4 regions of the Erwinia sp. GW821-FHT03D09 genome follow, and region 3 is predicted to be linked to each of the others. Evidence: predicted binding sites of a transcription regulator. Region 3 holds the regulator's gene; each other region holds the start of a gene.
What was found. The regulator PurR, encoded in region 3, represses purine synthesis genes. The targets are predictions, from matches to a motif close to CANGCAAACGTTTGCNTG.

Region 1 (5,910 bases), on a different contig from region 3:
GAGGTAGGATCATGAACAAAGATAACGTCAAACTGGCTATTGCCCCGATTGGCTGGACTAACGATGACATGCCGGAGCTGGGAAAAGAGAATACCTTCCAGCAGATCGTCAGTGAAATGGCGCTCGCAGGCTTCGTTGGAAGTGAAGTGGGCAGCAAATACCCGCGCGATCCGGCTGTTCTGAAGCCGATGCTGGATATCCGCGGCATTCAGATCGTTAACGCCTGGTTCAGCACCTTCTTTGCTAACGGTGACAAAGCGAAGACCATTGACGAATTCATCAACCATCGCGATTTCCTGCATGCGATGGGCGCGAAAGTCATTGGCTGCTCCGAGCAGAGCCTGAGCATCCAGGGCACCACCAAAGCGGTGCTGGAAGAGAAGCCGGTATTTACCGACGAGCAGTGGCGTCTGACCACCGAAGGCTACAACGAGCTGGCGAAACTGGCCGCTGAGAAGGGCATGACCGTCGGCCTGCATCACCATATGGGTACCGGCATCCAGACCACGGAAGAAGTGGATCGCTTTATGGCGGAAACCAACGACGACGTTTATCTGCTATTTGATACCGGCCATGCTTACTACTCAGAAGGCAGCCAGGAGAAGATGCTGGCGATTCTGACCAGGTATCTGCCGCGCATTAACCACGTGCACCTGAAAGACGTGCGTGATGAGATCGTCGATCAGGTCAGAAGCCAGAAGCTGTCATTTCTGGACGGCGTGAAGAAAGGCACCTTTACTGTTCCGGGCGACGGCGTGATTGATTTCAAACCGGTGTTCAAAATTCTCGACGATTTCGGCTACAAAGGCTGGATGGTAGTGGAAGCCGAGCAGGACCCTGCGCTGGCTAACCCGTTTGAATACGCGGTAAAAGCACGTAAATACATTCGCGAAACGGCCGGTCTGTAAGCACCTGACGTAAAAAACCTCCCACTTCTGAAACGGGCTGTTGTTAAAGCCCGATGACGAAGATGGGAGGTTTTTTTGTGGGCGCAGTGTTACTTCAGCTGAAGCGTTTTGAGGATATTTCCCGCTTCGGTCTGCGCAGACTGCTGATCGCCGCCCGGCAGGGAGATCTGCATAGTCAGCAGTTTGCCATCCACTTTGCCCATCACCAGTGAAGACCAGACGGTCTGATTGTTGGCGGAGATCACCGTATCCAGCTGCTGAAGCTGCTGGTCGTTAACGGTAATTTCTTTATTGGTCACCACCTGTAGCTGAGGCGCGCGGCTACGCTGCTGCTCGATCATGCGTTTTGACAGGCCTTCCAGCGTATCGTTGCTGCTGTCGCCCTCAATGACAATGATCGCTTTCTGGCCTGATTCATCGGCGTAAACGTGCATATTATTGGCCTGTGTACCCAATTTGCCGCTTTTGTCGCTCATGCCGGCAGGCAGGGCGAAGCTCAGTTTGCCGCCCATCAGTGAAATAGTCTGGCTGCTCTGACTCGCCTGGCTGCTGGCATTTTTGTCCGCAGCGGCGGTGTCACCCTTGCCATCGCAGGCGGCCAGGCCAACAACCAGTAAACTTACTCCGGCATATTTCAGTAGGTTACGCATCAGGGTCCCTTTGTTAGTCATCGCTCAACATATCAGGCACTTATACAATAGCATTCAGAACGTAAAAGCAACTTATCTTGCGTGACATTGTGTGTAACCAGCTTACCCAAAATTAACCTGCGGGCCATTGGACTTTCCTGCTAATCGTTTCAGCGTGGCGTTCAGCAGCAGGCCATAGGCCGGCAGGAAGAAAATCATGCAGATCATCACTTTAAAGCAGTAATCCACCATGGCGATTTCCACCCAGTGGGTAGCCATAAACGGATCGGTGCTCTGGTAGAAAGCAATAAAGAAGAAGGCTGCCGTATCGCTGATATTGCCAAGGAACATTGCCGCAGCCGGTGCCATCCACCAGGCCGCTTTCTGCCGCAGGCGGTTGAAGACATAAATATCGAGGATTTGCCCCAGGGCGTAGGCCATAAAGCTGGCGCAGGCGATACGGGCCACAAAGATATTCATCTCTTGCAGCGAGGCAACACCCTGCCATTCACCCTGATAATAGAGCGCTGAAATCAGGTAGGAGATAAACAGTGCCGGGATCATCACCGCCAGGATAATACGACGTGCCAGCGGGGCGCCGAAAATCCGCACCGTCAGATCGGTAGCCAGGAAGATAAACGGGAAGCTGAACGCACCCCAGGTGGTGTGCAGACCAAAAATGGAAACCGGCAGCTGGACCAGATAGTTGCTGGAGGTGATCACCAGCAGATGAAACAGGCAGAGCCAGATCAGCGCGTGGGTACGCTGACGCGAAGTAAATGCGATCATATTGAGCCTTTTTAAGATCAATGGGGTGAGGGAACCCAGTTTAATTTAAGACGCACCGACCGTTTTGACGGCAGCACATCGGTCGCTTGCGCGATTTTGCGGCATATTACCCGGTTGTGCTGCTAATGCAATGGTTAATTTTAGCGCAAACGTTATCGTCAGATAGGGCTGTTGCACTCCGGTCGTCCGGCGGTAGAATAGCGGCCGTTTGTTATCATCATTGTTGAGAATCCCATGAGCGATCTTTTCGCTAACCCCGATAAAACCCTTGATGCGCTGGGCCTGCGCTGCCCGGAGCCAGTCATGATGGTGCGCAAAACCGTGCGTCATATGCAGGAGGGTGAAACGCTGCTGATTATTGCTGACGATCCGGCGACTACGCGGGATATTCCCGGTTTCTGCCGATTTATGGAGCACACGCTGCTGGCGCAGAATACTGATGAACTGCCGTATCGCTATCTGCTGAAGAAAGGCGTTTAAGGGAGCCTTTGCGGCTCCCCCTGCTTTAACTGCTCGGGGCGAATAGTTTGCGCCCTGAATTCTGCGACAATATTTGGCTACGGCTACGGCTACGGCTACGGCTACGATCTGCGCTGCAGCAGCCGCAGGGCGTTAGCGGTTACTAATGCCGTCGCACCCGAATCCGCCAGCACCGCCAGCCACAGCCCGGTGATCCCCAGCAGCGTAGTCAGCAGGAATACGGCTTTCAGGCCCAGCGCAATGGTGATGTTCTGGCGAATATTGGCGTGAGTGGCACGCGACAGGCCAATCATCGCCGCCAGCCCGGCGAGTCGGTTATGCGTCAGCGCGGCGTCTGCCGCTTCAAGCGCCACATCGCTACCGCTGCCCATCGCGATACCAATCGTTGCTGCTTTCATCGCCGGTGCATCGTTGATGCCATCGCCAACCATCGCCACCGGCTGCTGCTGATTAAGCGCGCTGACCGCTGCAACCTTATCTTCCGGCAGCAGGCTGGCGCGATAGTCTATGCCCAGTTCACCGGCGATTGCCGCTGCCGCCCGGGGGTTATCGCCGGTCAGCATCACGCCCTGAATACCCATTGCCTTCAGTTCTGCCAACGTGCTTTTGGCGTCTTCGCGCAGGGTGTCGCGCAGGGCGATCAGACCCAAAAGCTGCTGCGCATCGTGCAGGATCACCACCGTATTGCCCGCGCTTTCCAGCGCTTCAACGGCGGAACGATGTGGCGCCAGCCGTTCTGCATCGACTTTTGACGGCGCGCTGATAGACAGTAAGCGATCGCTCACTACCGCTTCCACACCGCTACCGACAAGCGCCCGCTGTTCCGTGACGGCAGGTAAAGTTAGCTTGCGCTCTAAGGCGGCAGCGACAATGGCCTGCGCCAGCGGATGCGAGGAACCCTGTTCTATCGCCGCTGCCGTTGCCAGCAGCCACGCTTCATCCTGCTGTGCAAACGGCTTGATGGCGGTAACCCGGGGTTTACCCTCGGTCAGCGTACCGGTTTTATCAAAGGCGATAGTGCGAACGCTGCCCAGGCTTTCCAGCGCTGCGCCGCCCTTAATTAACGCACCGCGGCGGGTTGCCGCCGCCAGCCCGGAGGTAATCGCGGCAGGGGTGGAGATCACCAGCGCGCACGGGCAGCCGATCAGCAACAGGGTTAGCCCTTTATAAATCCACGGCTGCCATTCAGCGCCCATCAGCAGCGGCGGTATAACGGCAACCGCGAGGGCCAGAGCCATAATCGCCGGAGTATAAATACGGCTGAATCGATCGAGGAAGCGTTCAATCGGTGCCCGGCGCTCTTCCGCTTCTTCAATCAGGTGCAGAATGCGGTCAATGGCGCTTTCGCCCGGTTTCGAAACCACTTCCAGCTGCACCAGGCGATCCACGCTCAGGCAACCTGCTGCGATCGACTCGCCCTGCTGGCGTTCCACCGGGATCGATTCGCCGGTGAGTGCGCTCTCGTCAAAGCTGGCAAACGGGCTGATCAATCGGGCATCGGCGGGCAGACGCGCTCCGGCTGCAACCTCGATACAATCACCGGGACGCAGGTCGCTAACCTGCACGTTCTCACGGCTCGAGCCATTAATGCGCACCGCCTGGTCTGGTTTGAGCGCCATCAGCGCCGTTACGCCTTTTCGTGCCCGGCTGGCGGCAAATGACTCCAGCCGCTCGCCCAGCATAAACAGCAGCAGCACCATCGCCGCCTCGGCCGTTGCGCCAATAAACAGCGCGCCAACGGCGGCCACGGTCATTAACGTTTCAATACTGAAGGGGGAACCGCTGCGTATCAGGCGCAGCGCGCTGAGCGCAATCGGGCAGACGCCGATCAATGTGGTAGCAATAAAAGCAAACTGCCCGATAGCAGGATTGACGGTATCCAGCAGCCAGCTGACGGCCATCAGTATACTCAGCAGGATCAGGCTACGGTTCTCCTGCCAGAATCCGGGAGTGGACTGGGCTGATTTCGCGGCATCAGGCGCATCGCTGCGCTGAAGCTGAAAACCTGCACGGGCCACGGCTTTCTCTACGTTATTTCGCACATCGCCGCTGGCATCCACCACCAGCTTCTCACTGGAAAAGACCACGCGGGCCGTATCAATATTTCCGAGCTGACGTACGGCGGTTTCGACTTTTCGCGCGCAGCTTGGGCAGTCCATACCTTTAATCAGCCAGCTGTAGCGGTTGAGTCCCGCTCGCCTGTCGCCCTCGTCGTCGGCGGTATCTCCCGAGCTGCAGGAGGCATCGCCGCAGCACGGTGTTTCTACGCTGGCTGCGCTGATTGCGGTGATTTTGCGGATAACGGGACGTTTGGCTGAACTGCTGCAGCCGTGCTGATGGGGGGCGTGGTCGTGACCACAGCTGCAAGTAGAATGCGAGTGCATAGCGCCTCCTGGAAGATAGCGGCGGGCGTGAGTGCCCGCCATAAAGCCATCTTACACTTTGGAGTCCACTCCAGAGTCAAGCCCTACAGCCACAGCGATCGCACAATCATAAAGTGACCGGCAAAATAGCAGGCGGCAATAATCGCCCGATCGGCGTTAAAGCGATGGCGATAGTGGCTGACCAGCCAGACGATATTGGCCAGCAACAGCAGGGAGGCCCCGACCATCAGCGTAAAGCTGTAGTCGGTCGGACGGAATACATACAGCTCGGCGCTTAGCCAGACCATCAGCAGAGTGATGCCAATAAAAGTACACACCGGCCAGCGTAGCTCTTCCAGACGGCTCCAGACTGTAGCAATCAGTAACCCGCCAATAATCAGTAGCGCCAGCGGCAACGGCCAGAAAAAGCTCAGCGTCATCTGGCTGGCGAAGAACAGGGTATACAGCAGATGTGAAAGGAAAAACGCGCCGATGGCATACAGCATGCGGCGTTCAGGCAGCAGGCTCAGGGCATCACCAAGCAGCGTTGCCAGCAGACCAAGCAGGATCAGATAGTCGGTGGTTTTCAGTACGGGTGCCTGCCAGGCCCAGGCCAACAACAGCAATAATGTGACGGGCTTAAATACCCAGCGCTGCCACTGCGGACCGCGATAAGAGGCATCAACATACAACCAGCCGGAAAAAAGCACAGCGAGAAAAGACCAGATCATAAATTTTTCC
Region 2 (5,910 bases), on a different contig from region 3:
ATCGCTCTATTACCTCATTGGGAGCCTTTTTGCTGGGATTATTATAAAGGAGTAACAAAGTGTGAAAAAAATGACTTAATATTATCCCTACTATGCCAAACAGGAATGATTATGGACGTTCGCGCCCTACGCTATTTTGTTGAGGTTGTCCGCCAGCAGAGCTTTACCCGGGCGGCTGAACAGCTGTATGTCACCCAACCGACCATCAGCAAAATGCTCCGTCAGCTGGAGGATAAGCTGGGCTGCACCCTGTTGATGCGCGAGGGCCGCAAGCTACACCTGACCGATACCGGCCAGGCGGTCTATCAGCGCGGGCTGACTATCCTGCAGGAGTTTAAGCAGCTGGAAGCAGAAATCAGCGATCTTAACGAGCTGAAAACCGGCGAGCTGCGGTTGGGTATTCCGCCGATGGTCGGCATGCAGATCGCCGGATCAATCTCCGCTTTTCGCCAGCGCTATCCCGGCGTGGAGCTGAAAATTTCCGAATTCGGCGGGCTGACCGTTCAGCAGGCAGTGCTGTCAGGCAGCCTGGATATCGCGATGACCGCCCTGCCGGTGGCCGGCGATCTGCCGCTAAACGCGCTGCCGCTGATGAGCCATCCGCTGTGCGTGCTGGTGCCGCGTACCGAAGCCTGGCTACGGCGCACGCACTTGAAGCTCAGCGAGCTGGCCGGGCAGCCGATTCTGATCTACAACGAAGAGTTTTCCCTTAACCGCCAGCTGATGCGGGCCTTTCAGGCCAGCGGCTTCACGCCGCAAATCGCCGTACGCAGCGGGCAGTGGGACTTTCTGGCGGCGATGGTACAGGCGGGGATGGGCGTGGCGATCCTGCCTGAGCCAATCTGCCAGCGGCTGGATAAAAGCCAGCTGCTGTGGCTACCGCTGGAGTCGGACCTGGTATGGAAGCTGGGGCTGATCTGGCGGGAGGGAAGCTACCTTTCGCGCAGCGCCCAGGCGTGGATCGCCTGCTGCCGCGAATTCTGGCCGGACAGCACGCCCGGACTGGTGGTTTAACCCCATCAAAAAGGGCGCCCCTTTCAGCGGTCGCCCTTTTCACTATCACTCTTCTTTTTCGCTCAGCAGCGTTTCCATCAGGTCAAGATCGTGCAGCAGCTTGTGCATCGTTTCGTCGCTGATCTGCTGCGTGGCGCGCAGGTGATACAGCTCACCGCGTTCCGCACGCAGGCCGGTCAGGCGGAAGCGGCGCTCCAGATTTTCCGCATACAACGCGCGCTCCAGATCCTCTTTGCCATCCACCCGGCGGCGCAGATTACCAATCACCCGCGAGCTGACCTCTTTCAGCAGTTCCGGATCGAGCGCTTCTTCGCTGTCGGCCAGCAGGCGTTCTTCCATTTTGTACAGGCTTTCAATCGCCGTGCCGGCCATCACCGCCCGCGCCATCTGCACTTCGCGGCGGTGAATGGTTTTATCGGTCCCTTCAATCCCACGCAGCAGCAGCGGTAAGATCACCACGCCCACCAGCAGGGAGAAAAGAATCACCCCGGTCGCGAGGAATACCAGCTCATAGCGCGCCGGAAAGTCATTGCCGTTGCTTAACAGTAGTGGAATCGACAGCACGCCGGCGAGGGTAATCGCACCGCGCACGCCGGCGAAGGAGGCGATCAGCAGCTCACGGGTGGTATAGCTGGAAAACTCCATCGGGCGCTTCTTCAGCATATGCTGGCTGATGTAGCGCATGCCCCACAGCCAGCCAAAACGCACCAGCATCAGCGCGGCGTAAATGGTGACGACGGAGGCAAACAGCGCCCACAGTTCGACGTTCGGATCGGCATCTGCCTGACGCACGGAAATCTCCAGAATGCCCGGCAGCTGCAGACCCAGCATCAGGAACACCATGCCGTTAAAGACGAACTCCAGCATCTGCCAGGCACCGTTAGCACGCAGACGCATGGCCAGCGGTGCCTGACGGATAATCCCGGAGCGGGAGATGGTCATCCCCGCCGCGACCGATGCCAGAATGCCGGAAACGCCAATGTGTTCCGCAATCAGGTAGGAGGCAAACGGCAGCAGCAGCAGCAGCACGGTCTGCGTTGCCGGGTCATCACCGCTCCAGCGGCTGAACAGGCGCAGGGATTTACCGTACAGCCAGCAGATAGCAATACCCGCCAGCAGGCCGCCGATCGCCACCTTGAGGAATTCCAGCGAGGCGCCGGACACGGTAAACACCATAGTGCCCATCGCCACGGCGACGGCAAACTTCAGCGACACCAGGCCCGATGCGTCGTTCATCAACGCTTCGCCCTGCAGGATCGCCATAATCTTTTTCGGGATGCGCCCTTCCCCAACGATGCCGGACAGCGCCACGGCATCGGTCGGTGACAGCACCGCCGCCAGGGCAAACGCCGGGATCAGCGGGATGCCCGGAACCAACCAGTAAATCAGGTAGCCAATCCCCACCACGGTAATCAGTACCAGCACCAGCGCCAGGCCGATAATCTCGCGCCCGTGGTGCAAAAACTCACTGGTAGGAGTCTTCCAGCCGTCGGCAAACAGCAGCGGCGGGATAAACAGCACTAAGAACAGCTCCGGATCGAAATCGACATGCAGACCAAATGTCGGCCAGGCGAGCAGCGCACCCACGGCGATTTGAACCAGCGGCAGGGGAATTTGGAATGGGATCATTCGCGCGGCGACACCCGACAGCGAAACGACCAGCATCAGGATCAGGATGGTAAAGAAGATTTCCATGTTTTCCTTTATTTATCTTCCAGTGGTGTGCAGGTGAACGCCTGCAAGGCAAGGACAAAGCCCTATCCGGCAGCGCCGTAAGACACTGGTTATAGTAAAGCAAATTAATAAACTGATGAAAAACAGGATGTGCGCCGAGGGGGGAAATTCAGTGGCATCTGAAGGTGGGGCCGATGATTTCGGCCCCGGAACAGGATTTAAATCGCCCAGCCGCCCACATAGAAGGCAACCAGTATTACCGCGATAACCACGGTGCCGATATTCAGCTTGCGCCATTCACCGGCCACGATGCGGCCAATCACCAGCGAACCGAAACCGATCATAATGCCGGTCACAATGTTGCAGGTCAGCACGATAAATACCGCGGCCAGCAGGCCGGACATCGCATCAACGAAATCATCGAAGTCGATTTTCGATACGTTGCTCAGCATCAGCAGGCCAACGTACATCAGCGCAGGCGCCGTCGCATAGCCCGGTACCAGATACGCCAGCGGCGACAGGAACAGGATCAGCAGGAACAGTACGCCAACCACGACTGCCGTCAGGCCGGTTTTACCGCCCGCCGCCGTCCCGGCCGCAGACTCGATATACACCGCCGCAGGCGCTGCACCCACCAGGCCGGAGAAAATACTGCTCACCGAGTCGCTGGTCAGCGCTTTACCGCCGTCGATAATCTGATTGTTTTTATCCAGCAGGTTCGCCTGACCGGCAACGGCACGAATGGTACCGGTGGCATCAAATACCGCCGTCATCACCAGCGCCAGCACGCTTGGCAGCACCGCAGGCTGCAACGCGCCGAGAATATCCAGGCTGAACACCAGCGAGTTACCCTGGGCATCGCTCAAGCTTGGCATGGCAAACAGGCCCTGGTATTTCACTGAAGGATCAAAGATTAGCCCAATCACCGAGATACCGATGATGGTCAGCAGAATGCCGCCGGGGACGCGGCGTTTTTCCAGACCAAAAATCACCGCCAGCCCCAGCAGCGACATCATCACCGGGAAGGAGACGAAGTTACCCAGCGCCACCGGCAGGCCCGGAGCCGGGTTTTTTACGACCAGACCAACGCCATCAGCGGCAATCAGCAGCAGGAACAGACCGATACCTACGCCGGTACCGTGCGCCACACCCATCGGTAAATTGCGCAAGATCCAGGCGCGAATCCCGGTTGCGGAGATGACGGTAAACAGGATACCCATCAGGAACACCGCACCCAGCGCCACCGGTACGCTGATGTGCTGGCCCAGCACCAAACTAAACGCGGTGAACGCGGTCAGGGAGATAGCGCAACCGATAGCCATCGGCAAATTCGCCCACAGTCCCATCAGCAATGAACCAAATCCGGCCACCAGACAGGTGGCAACAAATACCGCCGTCGGTGAGAAACCGGCTTTGCCCAGCATGCTCGGCACCACAATGACAGAATAAACCATGGCCAGAAAAGTGGTCACACCGGCCAGAACTTCGGTTCGCACGCTGCTACCGCGCGCGGATATTTTGAACCAGGTGTCTAACGTACCACCGGCCGGTTTAGAAGGAGTAGACATAGTAATCCCCTGAAATTTCTTATGAACTATTGCTGCGTGGCACCGTTGAAGCAAATGGACGTAAACGTTTGCGTCTTCGGTGCAATATTCACGACAAAAAGAATAAGGTTTCCTTTTTTCGTGTTTATAACCACGTAATTTAGATGCTTAATTAAAAGGTAAACGATTATCCAGCGTTTGACGGTCTGTTTTCAACACCTGTTCACGGTTATCTTTATTTATTCCAAAATCCGCAACCCGGTAATTCAACGCGAATCCCGGATTGGGAGAAACTGTATCGGGATATGCAGGACGGCAAAAATAGCGGTTTCTTATGAACAGGTGAAAGCAGCAAAAGATCCATCAGGAGAGAGTGATTTCGCCGCCCTTTTCCAGCGCACGCTGCCAGGCGCCACGATGCTGAATTTTTTCCAGCCAGCTTTTTATCGCGGGGCAGTCAGTCGTGCCACTGCGCGCAGTCAGCGCCAGCAGCGGAAAACTCATCTGCACGTCGGCAATGCTGAAACGACTGCCGGCAAACCACGCGCGCTGCGCCAGGTGCTGCTCGATAAACTGCTGATGGGCCGCCAGCTGCTTGTCCAGGTACGCTTTCTGCACCCCTTTGCCAAACGCACTGCCAACCGGCCTGAGCAGCCGGGGCACCGGCGCCTGGCCCATTCGGCTGAATATCAGCTTCATCACCAGCAGCGGCATCAGCGATCCTTCGGCATAGTGCAGCCAGTAACGGGATTGCAGCTGCTCCTCTTCCTCAATCAAAGTCAGCCTTTCTTCGTCGTCATAGCGCGATTCAAGGTATTCCAGTATCGCGCCGGACTCGGCAATCACCCGATTGCCGTCGGTTATCACCGGAGATTTGCCCAACGGATGGATTTTTTTCAGTGCCTCGGGGGCCAGCATGCTGGGTTCACGCTGATAGCGTTTGATTTGATAAGGCACGTCCAGCTCTTCCAGCAGCCACAGTACGCGCTGCGAACGGGAGTTGTTCAGATGATGTACGGTGATCATGCTCGCTCCTGTCAAAGCCAAATCTGAAGTATAGGTTTGGCTCAGCTGCTTTTCACATTCAGCAGGATCGCCCCGGTCCCCTGCTCGCTCAGACGGTCGTTCGGGTTCCGCAGCGGGCAGTCCTCCATCGAAAGGCAACCGCAGCCGATGCACCCGTCAAGATCGTCACGCAGGTGGGTGAGCATTTCGATGCGGCGATCCAGCTCATCGCGCCACTGCTGCGACAGCACCGCCCACTCTCTTGGTGACATGCGCTTTCCCGGTGGAAACTGCATTAAATTGTCGCCAATCGTCGCCAGCGGAATGCCGATGCGCTGGGCAATTTTGATAATCGCCACCCGGCGCAGCACATCTCGCGTATAGCGGCGCTGATTCCCCGTGTTGCGATGGCTACTGATTAACCCTTTGCTTTCATAGAAATGCAGCGCAGAAACTGCGACGCCGCAGCGCTGTGCCACATCGCCGGGGGTCAGTTCGCGCTTGTTGGGGGAGTTGCCGCTTTTTTTCATTTAGCTCTTTACCTCAAGTTAACTTGAGGAATTATACTCAGCCTCCATTGAAAGGGCGAGATGTGTGTTCCATCGTGCCCATCCGTTTCTGATACGTCAGTTGTTATGACGGCCAGATTTGACGCAGAACCAGGGAGAAA
Region 3 (5,910 bases):
AGCACGATAACCCCCAGGCTAAAGCACAGCAGCATCCACGGCAGCAGCTGCCCGCCGGAGAAACGATTAAGCAGTGCACGGCAGCCAAAGCCACCAATCAGAAAGGCGATGGTCTGCGGCACATAGCTCAGGCCGATATCGGCAGGAGACAGACCCAGATTGCCGAGGATAAACGGTGAACCGGTCAGCCAGGCAAAGAAGCTGGCGGAGCAGGCGGCGAACACCAGCACGTTACCGCTGTATACCGGGGACTTCAGCAGCGTCAGGAAACCAGGGGCCGGACCATTGGGTGCCGCTTTCTCAGCGGATTTACGGCCAGAAAGGCGCAGCGTGGGGATCAGCAATATTACGCTAATCAGCAGCAGCGCGACAAAGATCGCTCGCCAGGAAAAATGTTCAAGTAGCCAGGCACCCAGCAGCGGTGCCAGCGCCGGTGAAAGCGCAACCAGCGGCATAATGGTGGCGAATACGCGTTTTGCCTGCTCGGCGCTGTAGCGATCGACAACCAGGGCCTGCCAGCTTACGGCTGCGGCACACACACCCACAGCCTGCAGGAAACGGAAAAACAGCAGCCACGGAGCGGAATGCACCCACATCATGGCAGCACAGCCGATAGCGAACATCCCCAGCCCCACCAGCAGCACGGGCTTGCGGCCAAGGCGGTCGGACAGTGTTCCCCAAATCAGCTGTGCGCAGGCGAAGCCGGCAAGGAAGATGCTCAGGCTGGCGCTGATAACGCCAGAACCGGTGGCAAGATCCTGCTGCATCTCACCAAAAGCGGGCAGGTACATATCGGTAGCAAGGAAACCCAGCATGCTCAGCATAGCCAGATAAACGATAAAGAATTTTGAAGGCATAGTTTACTCGTACAGGGCAGTTTTTTATCGCAGGGAGTGTAAAGGGATGCACTTACGCTTGTGAAACGCTAATATTCGTCAGTTCCATTGAAAAAATTTGCAGGCAAAGTGATGTGGTCAGAACATTCTCTGGAAGTGATTGAAGCCGTTGCCAGAACTGGCAGCTTTACTGCCGCAGCGGCTGAGCTTCACCGCGTGCCTTCTGCGGTAAGCTATACCGTACGCCAGCTAGAGCAGTGGCTGGCCGTCAGCCTGTTTGAACGACGCCATCGCGATGTGGTGTTGACCGAGGCCGGGCGAGTATTTAGCGAGGAAGGGCGTTTTGTTATCAAAAAAATGCTTGCCACGCGTCGCCGCTGTCAGCAGGTGGCTAACGGCTGGCGAGGTCAGATTAATATCGCCGTTGACCGCATTGTCAGACCGCAGCGTACCCGCCAGCTTATCGTCGATTTCTACCGTCATTTCCCCGATATGGAACTGCATATCTTCCCTGAGGTGTTTAACGGCGTGTGGGATGCGCTGGCGGATGGCCGCGTTGATGTGGCGATTGGTGCCACCCAGGCTGTGCCGGTCGGCGGACGCTTCGCCTTCCGCGATATGGGTAGCCTTAACTGGCGCTGTGTGGTAAAGGCGGGGCATCCCCTGTTGCACCAGACAAGCCCGCTCAGCGACGATCTGCTGCGCGAATGGCCATCGCTGACGCTGGAGGACACGTCGCGATCGCTGCCAAAGCGTAATACCTGGACGCTGGATAATCAGCGTCGGCTGGTGGTTCCTGACTGGGACAGCGCGATTGACTGTCTGCGGGCCGGACTGTGCGTCGGCATGATCCCGGGGCACTTTGCCCGGGGGTGGATCGCAGAAGGGGGCGTTGCGGAACTGACGCTGGCAAACCCGTTCCCGATCAGCCCATGTTGCCTGAGCTGGTCGGAACAAAGTGCGTCACCGGCGCTGAACTGGCTGCTCGATTACGTCGGCGACAGCGATACGCTTAATGCTGAATGGCTGAGTGAACCGTCCGCCTGAGCGAACGGGATTAGCGGCGATAGTCGCGGAACGGGCCGTCGGCAACGGAGCGCCGTTCAATCAGGGACGGATGAACTTCAATGGTCTGCGGTTCTTCACGCTTGCTGGTGATGCGATCGAACAGCATATCAAACGCGGTTTCTCCCAGCCTTTCTTTCGGCTGATGCACCGTGGTCAGCGCCGGTGTGAAATAGCGGGCGTTGCGCACGTTATCATAACCGATCACCGAAATATCCTGCGGAACGCGCAGGCCCATCTCATCTGCGGCACAAATTGCGCCCATAGCCATCACGTCGCCGCCGCAGAAGATGGCAGTAGGGCGCTGTTTCTGCCCCAGAATCTGCTGCATGGCGCGATAACCGGATTCAGGTTCAAAGTCGCCCTGGACCAGCCACTCTTCGCGCAGGGTAATCCCGGCTTCGTTCAGCGCTTTGAGGAATCCGGCATGGCGTCCGCCGCCGGTGTTGCGCTCCAGCTGTCCAGGAATGGCACCGATATCACGGTGACCACGCTCAATAAGATAACGCCCGGCCAGATAGCCGCCTTCAAAGGCGTTATCCAGTACTGTATCGGTGAAATCACCGCGCGATTCGCCCCAGTCCATCACCACCATCGGGATATTGCGGTGGTCTTCCAGCATCGAGATTAATGAATCCGGATACTCAGAGCACATTACCAGCAGCCCGTCCACGCGCTTCTGCGCCATCATCGACAGGTAAGCCTGCTGTTTGTGCAGGTCGTTGTGCGCATTCCCAAGGATCAGGGTATAGCCTTTGGCAAAGCAGCGGTTTTCCACGGCTTCAATAATTTCGGCAAAATAGGGCGCTTCGCTGGATGTTGCCAGCAGGCCGATGGTTTTGGTGTGGTTAACCTTCAGACTACGTGCCACGGCGCTGGGGGAATAGTGCAATTCCTTAATTGCTGCCCACACGGCTTCACGAGTCTCTTCGGCTACAAAGCGCGTTTTATTAATTACGTGGGAAACCGTGGTTGTTGAAACCCCGGCTCGCTTTGCCACATCCTTAATTGTTGCCATTAAACTTATGCTCCTGGTGTTATCGTAACTATTTGATAACAGGTTGGTTAAACGTTTGCCTGGGTGCGGCCTTTTCCCGCCAGACCAAAGTGGTTTAGATGTTGCCGCAACGGGTCGGAAAGGGGAAAAAATCGTCCGTAGAGTGACTGCAGAGCTGGCAAAAACCGTTTCCGCTGCTGTTGCGCAACGGAAAAGAGGAATTCTAACAAGGCTGCGCAGAGAAAACGAGATTTTTACGGGGAACTGTGAGAAAATCTTTGTGCATACATTTTACAGGGTTATTAAGGAGAGACGATGAGTACCGATCTGAAATTCTCACTGCTGACCACGGTGGGTGCGCTACTGATGATTATTGCATTTAGCTTCACGGCTATTCTGTACTAAGAAAATCGGGAGGAGCATGGCTCCTCCCGATTAGCAATGAGTCCTGACGGTCCGCGTTGCGCAATCAGCGAATCGTTTTCGGCGTCATCATTCGGCGTGCACCAATGTAATGCTCCTGCCAGTAATCATCGCCCAGCGTGCTTACCTGAATATCTTTGCCGGTTCTCGGTGACTGAATGAATTTCCCACCGCCAAGATAAACGCCAACGTGATCGGCAGTACCGCGTCCGCTGATGCGGAAGAACACCAAATCGCCTTTTTCCAGCTTGTCGCGTTTGATTGGTGCAGCATCACGCAGGTGATACATCTCATTCGCCGTGCGCGGGATCTTAAACTTCACCAGGTCTTTATAGGCGTACCACACCAGGCCGCTACAGTCGAAACCGGTCGAGGGTGAGGCGCCGCCCCACTGGTAGGGTTTACCTAACTGGCCCATCAGCTTGTTCATCGCTGTTTCACGCGCTTTCTGATAGCGTGCGCGGTGTGCCTTGCTCAACTTCAACGGCGATTCAGGGGACTCAACTTCACCATTCTCGATAGCGCGCAGCGTGCCTTTCTTACCTTTTTTCGTCTGCAAAGAGGCGAGACGCTCGCGACCATAGCGCTTTTTCTCCATCTTGCCGATGCGGGTGGTTTTCACTTCGCGTGAAGCGGTGGCTTCCTGGCTCTTCTTCAGTTTTGCCTTCTGGGTAGCAGAAACTTTGTTTTTCTTAAGCGCTGGCGCTTTGTTTTTTTTAATGAGAGGTTCTTTGACTTTCTTCGTGGCGGCAGCTTTCACCGGGCGACGCTTGCGGCGTTCATCTTTACGCGCAGAGTTGTGGTCAACTTTATGTTGGTTAGCGTTAACGGGAGCATGAGGCGATGCATGCGCCATATTAAAGAACAGCTGGGCAAGGGCCAGCATGCTAAGCGTGATGATTAAACGCAACGTTCCCATTAACAGTTAAACTCAGTGTAATGACCGCATGGCAATCGAAAAAGAATTCTGCAATTTGCAGGGGTTAGGGCAATTCTAATCTAACTTCTTAACAAAAGGTAAGGTGTTTTTTGTTTCAATAAGACAGATTAAGTAAATGATGAATTATTAAGCGTAATCAGCTGTTTAACTCAACAAAAAAAAGTAATCTAACATCGAGAAACGCTGCAACGATGATAGGAAAATGTTATTTTGTTTTCATAATTTTGCATTTTGTTGCGTTCTGTTCATCAGCGCTGCGTAAAATGTCGTTTTCAACGGCGGAGCAGAATCGCTACAATAACTAAACACGAAGTATCGTACTGAGGAAGTCATTTATGAGTACTGTTGAAAAAATTCAGCGTCAGATCGCAGAAAACCCAATCCTGCTGTATATGAAAGGTTCTCCAAAGCTGCCAAGCTGTGGTTTCTCCGCACAGGCCGTACAGGCTCTTTCCGCCTGTGGTGAACGTTTTGCCTACGTTGATATCCTGCAGAACCCGGATATTCGTGCAGAAATGCCGGCCTACGCTAACTGGCCTACCTTCCCACAGCTGTGGGTTGACGGCGAGCTGGTCGGTGGCTGCGATATCATTATCGAAATGTTCCAGCGCGGTGAACTGCAGCAGCTGATCAAAGAGACTGCGCAGAAATACCCTGCACCAGCTGCTGAATAAGCCGCTGGCAATAAAAAACCCTGCATCGCAGGGTTTTTTTTGTCTGCGCGGTAGTTAATGCACGCCGCAAAGTCAATACGGTTCAGGACTCTGCTTCCGGCACCGCAAGCGGCCAGCCGCCCAGACGTTTCCAGCGGTTGACCAGCTCACAGAATAAATCTGCCGTTTGCGTGGTGTCGTACAGCGCAGAGTGCGCCTGACTACTGTCAAAGGTGATTCCGGCCGCGATACAGGCTTTGGCCAGCACGGTTTGCCCAACCACCAGCCCGCTGAGTGCAGCGGTATCGAAGGTGACAAACGGATGGAAGGGATTACGCTTCAGGCTGGCACGCTCGGCGGCGGCGTTCATAAAATTCAGATCGAATGTAGCGTTATGCGCCACCATAATGGCTCGGCTGCATCCGGTGTCCTTAATCCCTTTACGAACCAGCTTAAAAATGGCGTGCAGCGCTTCATACTCGCTGACGGCACCGCGCAGGGGATTGCTGGGATCGATGCCGTTAAAGGCCAGCGCTTCCGGCTGTAAAACTGAACCGACAAAAGGCTCTACGTGAAAATGCAGGGTTTCATCTTTCTCCAGCCAGCCATCTTCATTCATTTTTAAGGTAACGGCGGCGATTTCCAGCAGCGCGTTCGTTTTGGCATCAAATCCCGCAGTTTCCACGTCAATCACTACCGGATAGAAACCGCGAAAGCGGCTGCTCAGAGTATTCAGTTCATTTAATTCAGACATCAGCTTCTCGTTGGCGCAAAAATGCAGGGCGTATTATGGCAAACTTTGCTGCGTGATGCAGCAGGCAGGTGAGAAGGAGGGCCCGCAGGCCCTCAGAGGAGCTTAATTGCCCAGGCCGTGACCGGCATGTTTATTTTCAATCAGTTCAATCTTATAGCCATCCGGATCTTCAACGAAGGCAATGATCGTGGTACCACCTTTAACCGGGCCGGCTTCACGAGTGACGTTTCCGCCGTCGTTGC
Region 4 (5,910 bases), on a different contig from region 3:
CATTCAGGCACTGTTTGTGCGCCGTGATGAAGTGGAAGAAGCCTGGAAGTGGGTTGACTCCATTATGGAAGCCTGGGCTGCCGACAAAGATGCACCTAAGCCGTATCAGGCGGGTACGTGGGGGCCGGTTGCCTCCGTAGCGATGATTACGCGCGATGGCCGTTCCTGGAATGAAATCGAATAATTGATTGTTGCTATAAGGCCCGCTTCGGCGGGCTTTTTTTTACTTAAAATTCGCATTCAATAAAAATGAACCGCCATTTTAAAAATTAAAATCAAGCCTGGACGCTGGCGCTGATTCTGCGGTATGGTAATGCCCACAGACAGAATTCCTGACACCCGGCGTCATTTATGCCTGCGCTCTGCATGACAGGGATGGCAGGTCAGACAGGAGAAGGTTATTGATGAGTAACTGGAAAACAAGCGCAGAACAGATCCTGACCACCGGCCCGGTTGTTCCGGTGATTGTCGTTAGTAAGCTGGAACACGCGGTACCCATGGCTAAAGCGCTGGTTGCCGGTGGCGTGCGCGTTCTGGAAGTGACGCTGCGTACCCCGTGTGCTCTGGATGCACTGAAAGCGATGGTGCGAGAAGTGCCGGAGGCGATCGTTGGTGCGGGTACGGTGCTGAATGCACAGCAGCTGAAGGAAGTCACCGATGCCGGCGCGCAGTTCGTTATCAGCCCGGGTCTGACCGAACCGCTGCTGCGCGCCGCGGTAGACGGTCCGGTACCGCTGATTCCGGGTATTAGCACCGTATCAGAACTGATGACCGGGCTGGACTACGGCCTGCGTGAGTTTAAATTTTTCCCGGCTGAAGCTAACGGCGGCGTGAAGGCATTGCAGGCCATTGGTGGGCCATTCCCGCAGGTGCGTTTCTGCCCGACCGGAGGCATTTCCCCGGCAAACTACCGTGACTATCTGGCGCTGAAGAGCGTGCTGTGTATTGGCGGCTCATGGCTGGTGCCTGCCGATGCGCTGGAAGCGGGCGATTACGATCGTATTACCCGTCTGGCGCAGGAAGCGGTGGCTGGCGCACGCTGATGCAAGGCAGTGGGCTACGGTAAACACGTTGTTTGCCTGGCATCAGGTTATAAATTTGAGGCCGCTATCTCGTTGGGATCGCGGCTTTTTTATATGTGGGGAAACGCGCTATTTGGCTGGCTGTAGCTGTAGCTGTAGCTGTGGCTGTGGCTGTGGCTGTGGCTGTGGCTGTGGCTGTGGCTGTGGCGCCCGGGGCGCATCCTCTATGCAACTCGGATGACCTGCGTCCCACATAGGGTGGTGCGAGGACCCGCCCGAACGGGGGAACCACCAGCCAGCATTAACACTACTGTCCCAGCCCACGCAGGTAACGTTAAATCACCCGCTAACTTTCACGCCAGCCGCCGCAGCAACCGCACGCTGCACCGCGTCATCAATATCCGCACCGGTCGCCAGTGCCACGCCAAGACGGCGCTGACCGCGGATCTCCGGTTTACCGAACAGACGAACCTGCAAACCGGCACCGACTGCCGCCTGCAAATTACCGAACTGAACATTATCACTGTCCAGCTGAGGCAGAATAACGGCAGATGCAGACGGTCCGTACTGACGAATCCCCCCAACCGGCAGGCCGAGGAACGCGCGAACATGCAGGGCAAACTCGGAAACATCCTGCGAAATCAGCGTCACCATACCGGTATCGTGTGGGCGAGGGGAAACCTCGCTGAACACCACCTCATCACCGCACACAAACAGTTCCACGCCAAACAGACCGCGTCCGCCGAGGGCTTCAACGACTTTACGAGCGATATCCTGCGCGCGCTGCAGTGCCAGATCGCTCATCTGCTGCGGCTGCCAGGATTCGCGGTAGTCGCCATCTTCCTGGCGGTGACCGATCGGGGCGCAGAAATGAACGCCGTCAACGGCGCTGATAGTCAGCAGGGTGATTTCAAAATCGAATTTCACCACGCCTTCAACAATCACCCGGCCCGCACCGGCGCGGCCGCCCTGTTGGGCATATTCCCAGGCCGCTTCCAGCTGTGGAGCTTCGCGGATAAAACTCTGACCTTTACCGGAAGAACTCATGACTGGCTTAACGATGCACGGGAAGCCAATTTCATCGGCGGCGGCAAAGAATGCTTCACGGCTGTCGGCGAAGCGGTAGCTTGAAGTAGGTAACGACAGCTCTTCAGCGGCGAGGCGGCGGATGCCTTCACGGTTCATGGTCAATTTCGCCGCGCGTGCGGTAGGTACTACATGCTGGCCCTGTTTTTCCAGTTCAACCAGCATGTCGGTGGCGATGGCTTCGATTTCGGGCACGACGAAGTCCGGTTTTTCCCGAGCGATCAGTTCGGCCAGTGCGGCACCGTCAAGCATATTGATCACATGACTGCGGTGGGCAACGTGCATGGCAGGGGCATCGGCATAGCGATCGACTGCGATCACTTCCACGCCAAGACGCTGACATTCCAGCGCCACTTCCTTGCCCAGTTCACCTGATCCTAACAGCATTACGCGGGTCGCCTGTGGGCGCAGTGCGGTTCCAAGAGTCGTCATAATCTCTACCTGATTGAATGGAAAAAAACGCGCGCAGTATAAACGAAAACGTTTGCGTATTCATCCTGAACGCTAAACTTGAGTCAAATCCGCTTCAGTGATAGGCTGTATATAAACACAGTATAGCGAGAAGAAAATTATGGCTGTTGAAATTCAATACGTAGTCGTCAGAAAAGGTGAGGAAAAGATGACGTTTGCCAGCAAAAAAGAAGCCGATGCCTACGACAAAATGCTCGATATGGCCGAAGTTTTTTCTGAATGGCTGACCACCAGTCCGCTTGCGCTTGATGAGCAGCAGGGTGAAGCACTGGGCTTGTATCTTGCCGAAAACAAAGATGCGCTGCAGCACATTCTGCGCACCGGTAAGATGCCGGAAGAGGCGGCTGCATCAGAAGATGAAACGGCCGAAGCTGAGGGTAAACTGCGCGCGGTGTGATTCCCGAGGGCAGGCATCACTGCGATGCCAGCAGTTGGCTAAGTGCATGCATTGCCCTGCGCGCGGTTTTCACAGGATCTGCCTGATGAAGATCGTCATTGAATACCTCAAGCCCCAACGGCCCGCGATAGTCAATCTGATGCAGATGCTGCAACAGGGTAGCTAAAGGGAAATTGCCTTCTCCGGGTAACAGGCGGTGGTGGCGAGCTGTTTCCACCAGTTTTCCCTTTACTGGCAGTTGCGCCAGATCGGAAAGCTGCACCAGGAAAATCTTTTCCACCGGTATGCCTGCCAGGTCATTAACACTGCGCTGGCGAACAAAAATATGGAAAGCATCCACGACCAGCCCGAGGTTGGGGGCATCTATTTTTTTAATCAGTTGCCATGCATCTACGGTATTGTTTATTATGCAGCTCCAGGCCATCGCTTCATAGGCAATGCTCAGCCCTCGTTGCTGTGCCCGATCTGCCAGCCAGCGCAGATCTTCCTCTATCCTCTCAGCTTGGCAGCGCCTATCGGTTGAAGCCGGAACCAGCAACGTTGACGCCCCCAGAAGACAGGCCGCCTGCATCATTTTTTCGGCCTCTTGATACTTATCCTTTCGCAGCGCGTCCGGGGCGCCATCAAAATCCAACAGCACCTGATAATCAGTCAGCGCCAGCGGGAGATCTCTCAGCACGTTTTGCAGTCCGTGAAGACCGGCTCCTGCGGCCTCTACGTCCTGCTGCCATAGCTCAACCTGATTGAAACCGGCCTGAAAGGCTGCCTGTAGTTTTTGTTCGGGGGACTCACCCAGCAAAATGGTATTTATAAATAACGGATTTCTTGCAAAGGCCATTTCAGCTCCTTAAAAAAGTCGGCAATACAAAGGTAGAAACAAAAGTTTCACCTCACAACTCCCATAGCCAGGAATGCCATGGCGACTATCGACTCAAAATAAAGGCTAATTTTCCACCGGTCGTGCCGTCTGCTATTGGCAATCAGGCATCTTACTGCCAGTCTTACAGGCAGGCACAGCAACCATGAAAATATCATGACACCACCAAAAGCAAAGAAAGTCCCCCATGTGATGACTCAGCACGGTGACACGCGCTGCGATAACTATTACTGGCTGCGCGATGATCAACGGGAAGATCCGGAGATTATTGCGTGGCTTCAGGAAGAGAATGAGTACGGCGACAAACTGCTTGAGCCACAAAAGGCGCTTCAGGCGGAGCTGTTGCAGGAAATCGTCGATCGCATCCCGCCACGTGATCAGTCGGTTCCCTATGTAAAAAATGGCTATCGCTACCAGAGCCGCTATGAAGAGGGCAACGAGTACGCCATTTATAGCCGCCAGCCAGCGGAAACCGCTACACCCGAGCAGTGGGAAACGCTGGTTGATGCTAATCAACGCGCAGCAGAAAGTGAGTTCTATGCGCTCGGCAGCCTGGCGATTACCCGTGATAACCAGATCCTTGCGCTGGCTGAAGATTTTCTCTCGCGCCGCATTTACAGCATCCATTTCCGCAACCTGCACGACGAGCGCGTCTATGACGACGTGCTGGAAGGCGTAACGGCGGGGATGACCTGGGCGAATGACTCGCAAACGCTTTACTACGTGCGCAAGCATTCGAAGACGCTGCTGCCTTATCAGGTATGGCGACATACGCTGGGCACCACGCAGGAAAGCGATCGGCTGGTTTATGAGGAGCTGGACGATACCTTCTACGTTGGCCTGTATAAAACCACCTCCGAGCAGTTTATTGCGATCTCATTGAACAGCAGCACCACCAGTGAAATTCTGCTGCTGGATGCGAATGTGCCGGATGCAGAACCGGTCCTGTTCAGTCCGCGCCGCAAAGACCATGAATACAGCGTCGATCACTATCAGCAGCACTTTTATCTGCGTTCGAATCGCGACGGTAAAAACTTCGGCCTCTATCGCACCGACACCGTTGATGAAAACAGCTGGCAGGCGATTATTGCGCCGCGTGCGGATATCGTGCTGGAAGGCTACTCGCTGTTCCGCGATTGGCTGGTGGTGGAAGAGCGCCAGCGCGGCCTCACCCGCCTGCGCCAGATTAACTGGCAGAGTGGGGAAGATCGGGCGATTGCCTTTGACGATCCGACCTACGTCACCTGGCTGGGCCATAACCCGGAGCCGGAAACTGGCAAACTGCGCTATGGCTATTCCTCAATGACCACGCCGGATACGCTCTATGAAGTGGATATGGACAGCGGCGAGCGGCAGGTGCTGAAGCAGACGGCAGTAAAAGGGTTTGATGCCGGTCATTATCGCAGTGAACGTCATTGGATTACCGTGCGTGACGGAGTTGACGTACCGGTATCGCTGGTGTATCGCAAGGACAGCTATCGCCCCGGCAGCAACCCGCTGCTGGTCTACGGCTACGGCTCGTATGGCAGCAGCATGGACCCCGATTTCAGCGCCAGCCGGCTCAGCCTGCTGGACCGCGGCTTCGTCTTCGCCTTAACCCACATTCGCGGCGGCGGTGAAATGGGTCAGCAGTGGTACGATGATGGCCGTCTGCTGAATAAGATGAACACGTTCTACGACTTTATCGATATCACCGATGCACTGGTGGAAAAAGGCTATGGCGATCCGTCCAGGCTTTACGCTATGGGCGGCAGCGCCGGGGGCTTGCTGATGGGAGCGGTGATCAATATGGCACCGGAACGCTTCCACGGCGTGGTGGCACAGGTACCTTTCGTTGATGTGGTCACCACCATGCTGGACGAGAGTATTCCACTGACCACCGGGGAATATGACGAGTGGGGTAACCCCAACGACGAGCAGTATTATCACTACATTAAGCAGTACAGCCCGTACGACCAGGTCACAGCCCGGCACTACCCGCATCTGCTGGTCACGACCGGCCTGCATGATTCGCAGGTGCAGTATTGGGAACCGGCCAAATGGGTGGCAAAACTGCG

Region 1: a site for PurR is predicted at 2,469-2,486, ahead of tusA (sulfurtransferase TusA). Genes of this name have one in related genera too.
Region 2: a site for PurR is predicted at 4,314-4,331, ahead of AC07U6_RS08675 (NCS2 family permease). Genes of this name have one in related genera too.
Region 4: a site for PurR is predicted at 2,582-2,599, ahead of purT (formate-dependent phosphoribosylglycinamide formyltransferase). Genes of this name have one in related genera too.

Annotation. Positions count from the first base shown of each region.
Region 1 is NZ_JBWKUK010000002.1:165,706-171,615, forward strand. Features, by position in the region: gene iolE (myo-inosose-2 dehydratase) at 12-908, shown strand; gene AC07U6_RS02485 (DcrB family lipoprotein) at 998-1,558, opposite strand; gene AC07U6_RS02490 (7-cyano-7-deazaguanine/7-aminomethyl-7-deazaguanine transporter) at 1,661-2,326, opposite strand; gene tusA (sulfurtransferase TusA) at 2,561-2,806, shown strand; gene AC07U6_RS02500 (zinc/cadmium/mercury/lead-transporting ATPase) at 2,908-5,190, opposite strand; gene AC07U6_RS02505 (lysoplasmalogenase) at 5,274-5,900, opposite strand.
Region 2 is NZ_JBWKUK010000007.1:111,794-117,703, reverse strand. Features, by position in the region: gene AC07U6_RS08690 (CidA/LrgA family protein) at 1-2, opposite strand, end outside; gene AC07U6_RS08685 (LysR family transcriptional regulator) at 112-1,014, shown strand; gene AC07U6_RS08680 (Na+/H+ antiporter) at 1,060-2,709, opposite strand; gene AC07U6_RS08675 (NCS2 family permease) at 2,907-4,256, opposite strand; gene AC07U6_RS08670 (glutathione S-transferase family protein) at 4,599-5,261, opposite strand; gene soxR (redox-sensitive transcriptional activator SoxR) at 5,303-5,770, opposite strand.
Region 3 is NZ_JBWKUK010000001.1:99,853-105,762, forward strand. Features, by position in the region: gene punC (purine nucleoside transporter PunC) at 1-857, opposite strand, end outside; gene punR (DNA-binding transcriptional activator PunR) at 969-1,883, shown strand; gene purR (HTH-type transcriptional repressor PurR) at 1,894-2,919, opposite strand; gene cydH (cytochrome bd-I oxidase subunit CydH) at 3,214-3,303, shown strand; gene AC07U6_RS00545 (C40 family peptidase) at 3,368-4,231, opposite strand; gene AC07U6_RS00550 (Grx4 family monothiol glutaredoxin) at 4,597-4,935, shown strand; gene rnt (ribonuclease T) at 5,018-5,668, opposite strand; gene gloA (lactoylglutathione lyase) at 5,771-5,910, opposite strand, start outside.
Region 4 is NZ_JBWKUK010000004.1:78,047-83,956, forward strand. Features, by position in the region: gene zwf (glucose-6-phosphate dehydrogenase) at 1-184, shown strand, start outside; gene AC07U6_RS04920 (bifunctional 4-hydroxy-2-oxoglutarate aldolase/2-dehydro-3-deoxy-phosphogluconate aldolase) at 405-1,043, shown strand; gene purT (formate-dependent phosphoribosylglycinamide formyltransferase) at 1,362-2,540, opposite strand; gene AC07U6_RS04930 (YebG family protein) at 2,680-2,976, shown strand; gene AC07U6_RS04935 (sugar phosphate isomerase/epimerase family protein) at 2,993-3,814, opposite strand; gene AC07U6_RS04940 (S9 family peptidase) at 4,010-5,910, shown strand, end outside.